DNA from 3 places in the Spirillospora sp. NPDC127506 genome. Region 3 is predicted to be linked to each of the others. Evidence: riboswitches for the same ligand, from Rfam matches in the RefSeq annotation. Region 3 holds a riboswitch; each other region holds the start of a gene.
What was found. A riboswitch is a leader RNA that binds a small molecule or an ion and turns the genes downstream of it on or off. The one in region 3 is predicted to bind cyclic di-AMP.
Positions count from the first base shown of each region.

Region 1: it holds a riboswitch for cyclic di-AMP, as region 3 does, so the genes downstream of both, ABTW95_RS05780 (C40 family peptidase) here and ABTW95_RS12950 (CHAP domain-containing protein) in region 3, are expected to answer to the same signal.
Region 2: it holds a riboswitch for cyclic di-AMP, as region 3 does, so the genes downstream of both, ABTW95_RS34180 (C40 family peptidase) here and ABTW95_RS12950 (CHAP domain-containing protein) in region 3, are expected to answer to the same signal.

Region 1 covers NZ_JBEORG010000003.1:293,498-296,869, reverse strand. Annotated here, with positions in the region: gene ABTW95_RS05790 (Mut7-C RNAse domain-containing protein) at 1-398, shown strand, start outside; gene ABTW95_RS05785 ((deoxy)nucleoside triphosphate pyrophosphohydrolase) at 398-790, shown strand; gene ABTW95_RS05780 (C40 family peptidase) at 890-1,906, opposite strand; cyclic di-AMP (ydaO/yuaA leader) riboswitch at 1,914-2,061, opposite strand; gene typA (translational GTPase TypA) at 2,264-3,372, shown strand, end outside.
Region 2 covers NZ_JBEORG010000068.1:13,321-16,692, forward strand. Annotated here, with positions in the region: gene ABTW95_RS34170 (LacI family DNA-binding transcriptional regulator) at 1-87, opposite strand, end outside; gene ABTW95_RS34175 (transcriptional regulator) at 572-802, shown strand; gene ABTW95_RS34180 (C40 family peptidase) at 1,028-2,023, opposite strand; cyclic di-AMP (ydaO/yuaA leader) riboswitch at 2,027-2,207, opposite strand; gene ABTW95_RS34185 (amino-acid N-acetyltransferase) at 2,500-3,021, shown strand; gene ABTW95_RS34190 (RDD family protein) at 3,026-3,372, shown strand, end outside.
Region 3 covers NZ_JBEORG010000010.1:93,199-96,570, forward strand. Annotated here, with positions in the region: gene ABTW95_RS12945 (C40 family peptidase) at 1-846, shown strand, start outside; cyclic di-AMP (ydaO/yuaA leader) riboswitch at 1,343-1,542, shown strand; cyclic di-AMP (ydaO/yuaA leader) riboswitch at 1,695-1,838, shown strand; gene ABTW95_RS12950 (CHAP domain-containing protein) at 1,850-2,698, shown strand; gene ABTW95_RS12955 (hypothetical protein) at 2,738-3,372, shown strand, end outside.

The DNA.
Region 1 (3,372 bases), on a different contig from region 3:
TCCAGGCCAACGAGGAGCGCCGCGTCCTGCTCACCCAGGACCGCGGCCTCCTCCGCCGCCGCGCCCTCTGGGCGGGCGCCTACGTCCGCGGCTCCCGGCCCGACGACCAGCTCCGCGACCTCCTCGACCGGTTCGCGCCCGTCCTGCGCCCCTGGACGCGGTGCACCGCCTGCAACGGCGAGCTCGTCCCGGTCGACAAGCGCGAGGTCGAGGGCGACCTCGAAGCCGGGACGCGCCGCAGCTACGACGTCTACGGCCGCTGCGCCGGCTGCGGGCAGGTCTACTGGCGCGGCGCGCACGGCGGCCACCTGGAGGAGATCGTCCGGGAGGCGACGCGGCTGGTCGGCGCCGCACGGGACGGCGGCAGGCCGGAGGCCGCCATGACGGAGAGGGGCTGATGGCCATCGCTCTCGTGGTCGTGGGCGCGGCGATCATCGCCGGCGGGCGCCTGCTGAGCGCGCAGCGGGCCGAACCGCCGCACATGGCGGGCGGCTGGGAACTGCCGGGCGGGAAGGTCGACCCGGGCGAGTCCGACGAGGACGCGCTGGTCCGCGAGTGCGACGAGGAACTGGCGATCAAGATCCGGCTCGGCCGCCGCGTCGGCGGCGACTGGACGCTCAGCGAGCGGGCGCTGCTGCGCGTCTGGACCGCCGAGATCATCGAGGGCGAGCCCCGGGCCCTGGAGCACCTGGCCCTCCGCTGGCTGACCCCGCCGGAGCTCTACGACGTCGACTGGCTCCCCGGCGACCGCCCGGTGATCGACCTGCTCGCCCGGGAGCACTTCAGCTGAGGCCCGGCCGCCCTCCGGGCGTCGGATCGCGCGGATGAGTTCGGGGGCTTCCCGCCGCGCCGCAGGAAGCCCCCGACATCCGTGGGGGCGCCGCGCCCGTCAGGAGATGCGGTTGGCGCCCGCGTAGTCGGAGCGGTCCGACAGCTTGGAGATCTTCACCACGTCGCCGGTCTGCGGAGCGTGCAGGAACTTGCCGTCGCTCAGGTAGATCCCCATGTGGTGCAGGTTGCTGCCGAAGTACACGAGGTCCCCGGAGCGCAGCTGGCTGCGCGGCACCTTCGTGCCCAGCTGGTAGAGGTCGCCGGTGTAGTGGGGCAGGCCGGGCTTGCCGACCTGGGCGTAGGCCCACACGACGAGGCCGGAGCAGTCGAAGCTGTTCGGGCCGGCGGCCGCCCACACGTAGGGGGAGCCGATCTTGCTGTAGGCCTTGCGGGCCATCTTGGCGGGCAGGCCCGAGCCCTTGATGCTGGCGGTGAGGCCGGTGCGCGGGTCGCGGGCGTGCGTGGTGGAGAGCTTGTCGAGGCGCTTCATCACCTCGGTGACCTTGGCCTTGGCCTGCGCGCGCGCCTTCTTGGCGTCCTCCCACGCCTTCTTGACCTGCGCGGTCTTGGCCTCCGCGGTGCGCTGGGCGGCGTCGGCCCGCTGGATCTGCTTCTGCAGGGCCTTGACGGCGGCGGCCTGGTTCTGGGTGAGGTAGGCGCGCTCGGTCAGCCCCTCGGCGGAGCCGTCGGAGCCGAAGATCGCGTCGGGGGCGCCGGCCATGTAGGTGGCGGCGGCCATCCGCCCGAGCTGCTCGCGGGCCGGGCCGGCCTGGGCGCGCAGCACCTGCGCGTTCTTGGCGGCGTCCTGCTCGGCCTTCTGCGCCGCCTTCAGGTCCACCCGGGCCTTGTTGTACTTCTCGGTGAGGATCTCGGCCTCTTCGTTCAGCGCCTTGAGGCTCTTGCGCAGGCCCTTCTCCGTCGTCGGCGTCGGGCTGGGCGCGGTCGCGGCGGCGGCCAGGCGGAGCGGCGGCGCGGCGTGGGCGGCGACGGGGGCGGTGGCGCCGAGGCCGATCAGGAGCAGGGCGGCGGTGGCGGCGGGCGCGAAGCGCCGCCGCCGGCGGGGGTCCGGTGCCAAGCCGGTGTTCTCCTCTCCTCACGCGCCTACCGGGTTAGCTGACGGGTTCGGGCCAGGAGTCGCCCTACGGCGCACCGCCCTGCGGCGCGTCGATTCACCCCGAGGGTTGGGTCCCCGGTTCTCCCGGCGGGCGGGAGATTCGGCGTGCCGGTCGCAGCCCCGGGGAGTGGGGCTCCGGACGACCGGATCTCGGGCAGATTACAAAGGATGAGCAAAGTTGGCGAATCGGGGCGCGTGTGACCGCGTGTGAAGGGTGGGAGGACGCGGCCGGGATGGGCCGGGCACCGCGGCGCGTAGAATGGAGTGCTGCCGCTTTTCTGCGGCGACTCTCCTGAAACCTCACGCAAGGTAACCCGCATGCCCATCTCCACCCGCGACGACCTCCGGAACGTAGCGATCGTCGCCCACGTCGACCACGGGAAGACGACGCTGGTCGACGCAATGCTCTGGCAGTCCGGGGCCTTCCGCGAGAACCAGGACGTCGACGACCGGGTCATGGACTCCAACGACCTGGAGCGCGAGAAGGGCATCACGATCCTCGCGAAGAACACCGCCGTCCGGCACAACGGGCTGACGATCAACATCATCGACACCCCGGGCCACGCCGACTTCGGCGGCGAGGTCGAGCGCGGGCTGTCCATGGTGGACGGCGTCGTCCTGCTGGTGGACGCCAGCGAGGGGCCGCTCCCGCAGACCCGGTTCGTGCTGCGCAAGGCGCTCGCCGCGCGGCTCCCGGTGATCCTCGTCGTGAACAAGACCGACCGTCCCGACGCCCGCATCGACGAGGTCGTGGACGAGACGTACGAGCTGTTCATGGACCTCGACGCCGACGAGGACCAGATCGACTTCCCGATCGTGTACGCGTCCGGCCGGGCCGGGCGGGCGTCGCTCGACAAGCCCGCCGACGGGGAGATGCCCGCCAGCGCCGACCTGGAGCCGCTGTTCCAGGTCATCACCGAGACGATCCCGGCGCCGTCCTACGACCCGGACGCGCCGCTGCAGGCGCACGTGACGAACCTGGACGCCTCCAGCTACCTCGGCCGGATCGCGCTGTGCCGCGTCCACGCCGGGACGATCAAGAAGGGCCAGCAGGTCGCCTGGTGCCGGCACGACGGCAGCATCGAGCGCGTCAAGATCACCGAGCTGCTGATGACGGACGCGCTCACCCGCAAGCCCGCCGACGACGCGGGGCCGGGCGACATCATCGCGATCGCCGGCATCCCGGAGATCATGATCGGCGACACCATCGCCGACCCCGACGACCCGCGCCCGCTGCCGCTGATCACCGTGGACGAGCCCGCGATCTCCATGACCATCGGCACCAACACCGGGCCGATGGCCGGCCGCGAGAAGGGCACCAAGGTCACCGCCCGCATGGTCAAGGACCGCCTCGACCGCGAGCTGGTCGGCAACGTGTCGATCAGGGTGCTGCCGACCGAGCGCCCGGACGCGTGGGAGGTGCAGGG
Region 2 (3,372 bases), on a different contig from region 3:
GAGGTCTGGCCGGTTTAGGACATTCGAAACGGTCCCAACTGAGACTCCAGCACGCCTCGCGACCTCACGAATACTGGTCTGTGGCAACTCGCTCCTCGTCCCGACCCGGGAGAGTTTCCCCAGGTAGTGGCGTTATGCACGGCATATGCCCGCTGCCGCGACTACGCAGCGTCACTAAACGGACGCGTAGCGCATTTGGACAACGCTTGACGGGCCGGATCCGGCCGCCTAGCGTTCCGAGCCGAAGCGTAGCTTGAAACGATTCACGATCTTGGTCCGCGGCGAGATCTGGCGAGTTCGACGAGAAGGGACGGGTGCGGATGGCTGGCGATCTCATCCCGTCTCCCTCGGACGACCAACGAGTGAATCGTCACCCGGAGTTCCCCCGAACGACCCCGCAATCGGCCAGGCGGCCACCTCCGGCCAAGCGCGCGAGACAGAAAAGGAACCCGATGATCTAAGTCCGGAAGGCTCCGGACCCGGCAACCCAACGCGTACAGAGGCCCAACCCGTGCCTGTGCAGCGGACGGCTGCATCCCCGCGGTCATCACCACGGACGAGGGAGGACGGAGTGGAAACAGCCACACTCGCACGTCGTGGCACCGACGATTTCGGGCTGAGCGAGGAGGAGATCCGGTTGCTCGCACAGATCGCGAGCGGTGTCACCGCCGATGTGGCGGCGCGCAAGCTGGAGCTGAGCGCACGGACCCTGCGGCGCCGGTTGCGGACGATCTGCGACCGGCTGGAGGTCAACACCCCTATCGAGGCCGTGGTGTGGGCGGCCCGGAGGCAGCTCATCTAGCCGGCTCCACCCCCGACGCTCGCCAGGGGACGGGCGAGCGTCACCGAGAGATCCAGGCGGCGAACACGGTCGAATCCCGTCCGACCCCGCAGCGGCGGCGCCGGCGCCCTGGCAGGTAGGTCCCTGCAGGAGGCGTCGCCGCGGACGGTGTTCGAAGCCCACGCCGATGGGTCTCTTCACCATGTGCACGGGTGACCGGGCAAGGCCGTTCCGGGGCAGGGGCCGCTAGGCGACCCGGACGGCGCCGGCGAAGGGACGCCCGGCCAGAGGCACGATCTTCACGACGTCACCCGTCTGGGGCGCGTGGATCATCTTGCCGTCACCGACGTACATCCCCATGTGGTGCAGGTCGGAGTAGAAGAACACGAGGTCGCCCGGCTGCAGCTGGCTGCGCGACACGTGGGTTCCCGCGTTCCACTGGCTGCCGGTGTAGTGCGGCAGGTTGATGCCCACCTGCCTGTAGGCCCACATCGTCAGGCCGGAGCAGTCGAAGCTGTTCGGGCCGGCGGCGCCCCAGACGTACGGGCGGCCGAGCTTGGTCATGGCGTACCGCAGCGCCTGCGCGGCCTTGCCGGTGCCGATGACGGGCAGCTTGGCGAGCTGGGTCGGGTCGCGCTTGACGATCGTGCCGCGCACCTTCTCGTAGGCCGCGGTGACCTTCTTGCGCTGCGACTCCAGCTTGGTGCGCAGGTCCTTGACCTGCTTGGCGCGCGCCTCGGCGGACTTGCGGGCGCGCTGGGCGGCCTGCATGGCCTGCATGAGCCCGAGGACCTTGGTGCTGTCCTGCTTGGCGAAGTAGTGGAGGGTGGCGGCCTGGTCGAGGACGGCCTGCGGGTCCTGGGAGGCGACGAAGGAGACCGTGGGATCGGAGCCGCCCTGCATGTAGCTGGTCGCGGCCAGCGCGCCGACCTTCTGGCGGATGGCCTGGAGCGCCTTCTCCTGCCGCTCGGCGTTCTCGGCGGCGACCTTGGCGGCGCGCTGCGACTGCGCCAGCTTCACCTTCAGGCCGTTGTACTGCTCGGTCAGCTGCTCCAGCTGGTCGGCGAGCTTGAACGCCTGGGACCGGAGCTCCTTGGTGGACGGCTTCGGGTCGGCGTGCGCGACGGCGGTGGATTGCGGGGCGATGACGTGCGGTGCGGCCGTCAGGGCGATGAGCGCGCCGGCGACGGTGACCGCGCGGCCGCGAAAACGTGAAAGAGATGCAGGCCGCGATTGCTGCACGAATTCTCCTCTCCTCGTCCGCCTACCGGGTTAGCTGACGGGTTGGGGCCGGAGCAGCCCGTCCGCGAGCATGCGCGGGCAGTGCCGCGGCGTTGCGGATTCACCCCTGACGGCGCCGGTCCGGGGGACGCATCCCCGAACGCTCCGAAAGTGGGTCCCCGGCTCCCCGGGGCGCTGGTTGCGACCCGCGGGACTCGGCGGTGCGGCCTCCGTTCTGCGGGTGGCCGACGTCAGCGATGGACACTAACGGAACGCGCAAGGGATGCCAACCAGAACAGGTGAAATCGCAGGTCGTGCGGCGAGGCGCGTGTTGCGCCGAGCACGTTCAGTAACGGGGAACTGTGGTGCGCGTCACTTTTCGAACGCCGATAGCCGTGCCTAGTTGTTTCTATCTAGTTCTTCTTGTAAGGCGCCCGCGGCACGTCTGCCTACGCGTGCGTTCGATAAGACCAGGTGTTCGATAATCTCGCCTGTTTGTGGAGGTCGTGATCCGGCGTGCCCGCACCGCCGACGTTCAGGAGATCCGCAGGCTGGTCGATCTGTACGCCGGGTCGGGGCGACGCCTGCTGAAGAAGTCGACGGTGAAGCTGTACGAGGACGTCCAGGAGTTCTGGGTCGCCGAGGAGGTCCGGCAGGGGGAGCCGGGTCGCGTCGTGGGCTGCGGCGCCCTCCACGTGATGTGGGAGGACCTCGCCGAGGTCCGCTCCGTCGCCGTGGACAAGGGGTACGGCGGACGCGGCATCGGGCACCGCATCGTCGCCCGGCTGCTCGACACCGCGCGGGAACTCGGCGTGCGGAGGGTGTTCTGCCTTACCTTCGAGGTGGAGTTCTTCGGCCGCCACGGCTTCCAGCCGATCCTCGGGACTCCGGTGGCGCCAGAGGTGTACGAGGAGCTTCTCCGCTCTTACGACGAAGGCGTCGCGGAGTTCTTGGACCTCGACCGGGTCAAGCCGAATACGTTGGGCAACACCCGGATGTTGCTTCGCCTGGAGGACTGACCCAATGAGCGATTCCCCCAACCGTGGTCGGCGTTACCGAGCGCCGCAGGGGCAGGGTTCCTACGGCCCCCCGCCCCCGTACCAGGGTCCCCAGTGGCAGCAGCCCCGGCAGCCGTCACAGCAGCAGTGGCAGCAGCCCTCGCCCCAGCAGCAGTGGCAGGAGCCTCAACAGGGCTGGGGGCAGACCTACGAGGCGTCCTACGGCGAGTACGGCGGCTCCCATGGCGACGAGCCGCAGCTCGCCCCGATCCTCCGGCGGGCCGGCGCCCGGCTCCTCGACAACGCCCTCGTCGCGGTCTTCGGTTTCGCGCTCATCCTGCCCGTGACGGTCGCCGCCTTCGGGCTCGGCGA
Region 3 (3,372 bases):
CAGACGGACCAGTTGGTCGAGCAGTACAACCAGCTCCGGGAGAAGCTCAAGGTCGCCAAGAAGAAGTTCGACAACGCGGCGGACGCGGCCAAGCGGGAGCAGGCGGCCTTCGAGGAGCAGCGCTCCAAGATCGCCCAGATGGCGGCCGCCGCCTACAAGAACGGCGACTCCGCGGACGTGACGGGCTTCGTCGGCAGCAAGGACCCGCAGGCGATCCTCGACCAGGCGGCCGTGTTCTCCCACCTGTCGCACGAGCGCAGCTCCCAGCTCACCCAGTTCCTCGCGACCGCCCAGCGGCTCCGCCGCGAGGAGTCGCAGGCCAAGACCGCCCTCGACGAGGTCAAGGCCAAGACCAAGGAGCTGCAGGCGAAGAAGAACAAGCTCGACAAGGAGGTCGCCAAGCAGAAGAAGCTGCTGCGCAGCCTCGGCGGCGGCACCTCCTCCGGCGGGTCCTCGGGCGGCACCGGCGGCACCTACAACGGCCCGGCCAGCGGCCCGGCCCGCAAGGCGCTCGACTTCGCCTACGCGCAGCTCGGCAAGCCGTACCAGTACGGCGCCGAGGGCCCGAACTCCTACGACTGCTCCGGCCTCACGATGAAGGCGTGGGCGGCCGCGGGGGTCAACATCACCCGCACGACCAACTCGCAGTACGCCGCGACCAAGCGGGTGGCGAAGAGCGACCTGCAGCCCGGCGACCTGGTCTTCTTCAGCGGCCTCGGCCACGTCGGCATGTACGTGGGCGGCGGCAAGATGATCCACGCCCCGCGCACCGGCAAGACCGTCGAGGTGGTCAGCATCACCTCGGGCTACTACCTGAGCAACTACTACGGCGCCGGGCGCCCCTGACGCCCCGCCCCGCACGCCCCCCGCGGGTGTGACGGAGCTCTCCCCGACGACGGACCAGGTCTGACCTGGTCCGTTGTTGATTTTGGGGGGTTTGCCTTCTGTTGGGGCTTTGGTACCTTGTCACCACCCCGGCGCCCTCCAGACGCCGTGGCCCCGCGGCGCCCACCAGGCGCCTCGGTCCCACGCGGCGCATCCAGCCGCCGCGTACCGGCGGCGCGAGCCACGCGCCGTCCTCCCTCCCCGGGCGACACGATCCACGTGCCGTCCAGCGGCACCGGACGGTGCCGCGGCGGTCCGCCCCCGGACCGCGGCCGGCCCGGCCACCGTGCGCACGCTCACGGCGTGCATGGCGCTGAGAGCGCAGCCACGGCGGTCCTCGCGGGTCAGGCCCCCAGGACGCCCCGGCAACGGCCGGCGTCCGCGCACAACATCAGGAGCCGCTCGTTCGCACGCGGGAGACAGGTCCCGCGCCGGGCCCCATCTCGCCCCCAGGAACGCAGCGGCAGCGCCGAGTCCGCGTCAACGCGGAACCGGGGACCCACACCGCCGGAGTCCGGGAGACCTCCCGGACGGGCATTCCGGCACCCGGGGTGAATCGGTGCGTCTCTCCCGGCCCCGTTCCGGTAGAGCCCGCCGTAGGGCCACTTCCACGCCCGAACCCGTCAGCTAACCCGGTAGGCGTCTGGAAGAACGAAGGAGTGAGTTCCGCAGCGTTGCCTGGGCGTGGCCGCCCGACGCGCGGCCACGCCCGAGCACACTGCACTCCGCGGACGCCCCCGTCCCGCGGAGCCCCCATCCGAACCGGCGTGCCCTCCGGCACGCCACCGCCGAGTCCGCGGTCCGCCGCGCGCACACGCGCGCCCGGACGCGGAGCCGGGGACCCATCGTGTCCTTTTTCGGGGTGAATCGGCATGCCCGCCATGGGCGGCCGTAGGGCGGCTTCCACGCCCGAACCCGTCAGCTAACCCGGTAGGCGGCATGGAAGTCGAGGAGATGTCCCCCCGTGCCAGGCGCACATCGCAAGAAGACCGCGGGCAAGCACCGCAAGCCCTCCACCCTGTCCGTCACCTGGCGGACGACCGGCGGCGTGCTCGTCGGCGCCGCCGTCCTCGGCACCGCCGCGGCCACCGCGCAGGCGTCCGTCCTGCCGTTCGCCTCCGCGCCGGCGACCGCCGCGGCGGCCGGCGTCACCACGGCGAAGAAGGCCGCCGGCGGCTCGTCCAAGGGCGCGTCCAAGGACAGATCGGCCCGGACGGCGGAGAAGGCCCCCGGGAAGCCCGGGAAGAGCCCGGACGGCCAGCGCCCGCGGGGCGGGCCGGCGAAGAAGCCGAAGGCGGCCGCCCCCGGGAAGTCCGGGGACGCGCGGCCCACCGCCGAGGAGGCCATCGAGATCGCCAAGTCGCAGGTGGGCGTCACCGAGGACGGCGGCGGCGAGACCAAGTTCCAGAAGTGGTACATGGGCACCGCCCGCGCCAAGGAGACCGTCGCCCGCGACGGCGGCTCCATCAGCGGCTACAGCGACGCGCAGTGGTGCGACATGTTCGTCTCCTGGGTCGGCGAGCAGCTCGGCTTCACCGACCAGATCGGCATCGACGCCTGGACGGTCGCCCACGCCCGCTGGTTCCGGCAGCACGGCCGCTGGGGCACCGAGCCGCGGCCCGGCGCGATCGTCTTCTACGCGTGGAGCGGCGGCAAGGCCGTCAAGGACATCCGGCACGTCGGCATCGTGGTCAAGAAGATCGACGGCGACACCATCGAGGCCGTCGAGGGCAACACCGGCAACGCCGTCAAGATCAAGAAGCGCTCGGCCGACGACGTCGTCGGCTACGGATACCCCGACTACCGGTCATGACGGCGCTCCGGGCGGCGCGGGCTGCATAGGATCGCGGCCATGGAGGACGGTCCGGAGCGCGGGGGCTCCCTGTCGCGGCGCAGGGTCCTCGCCCTCGGCACGGGCGGCGCCGCCGCGCTGCTGGCGGGCGGCGCCGGCCTCCTCGGCGCCCGGCCGGGCGGCGGCGCGCCGCCGCGGGACCGCGCCTCCCGCGGCGATCCGTCCGGCGCGGCCGGGGCGTTCGCGCCCGAGGCCGCCGCCCCCCTCTTCGCCAACCGCGCGCGAGCCGTGCGGGACGGCGACCGCGCCGCCTTCCTCGCCACGGTCGGCAGTGCGCCCCGGGCGTTCCAGGACGTCCAGTCCCGCATGTTCGACAACCTCCGCAGGCTTCCCCTGGAGGGCTGGCAGGAGCGCGTCGTCGCCACCCAGGCGGCGGACGGGAGGGGCGCCGTCGTCCGCACGGAGATGCGCTACAGGCTGCGCGGCTACGACAGGGGCTACGCGGCCCGCACCCGCTACCTCGCCCTGGCGCCGCGCTCGGGCTCCTGGACGGTCGTCGGGGACGGAGCGTCCCACGGGCTCACCGACGACGCCTGCATCTGGGACGGCGGCCCCCTGAGCGTGGTGAAGGGCCGCGCCGGCCTCGTCATAGGCGACGCGGGCGGCCTCGAAGGCATCGCCGAGCGCCTGGACGC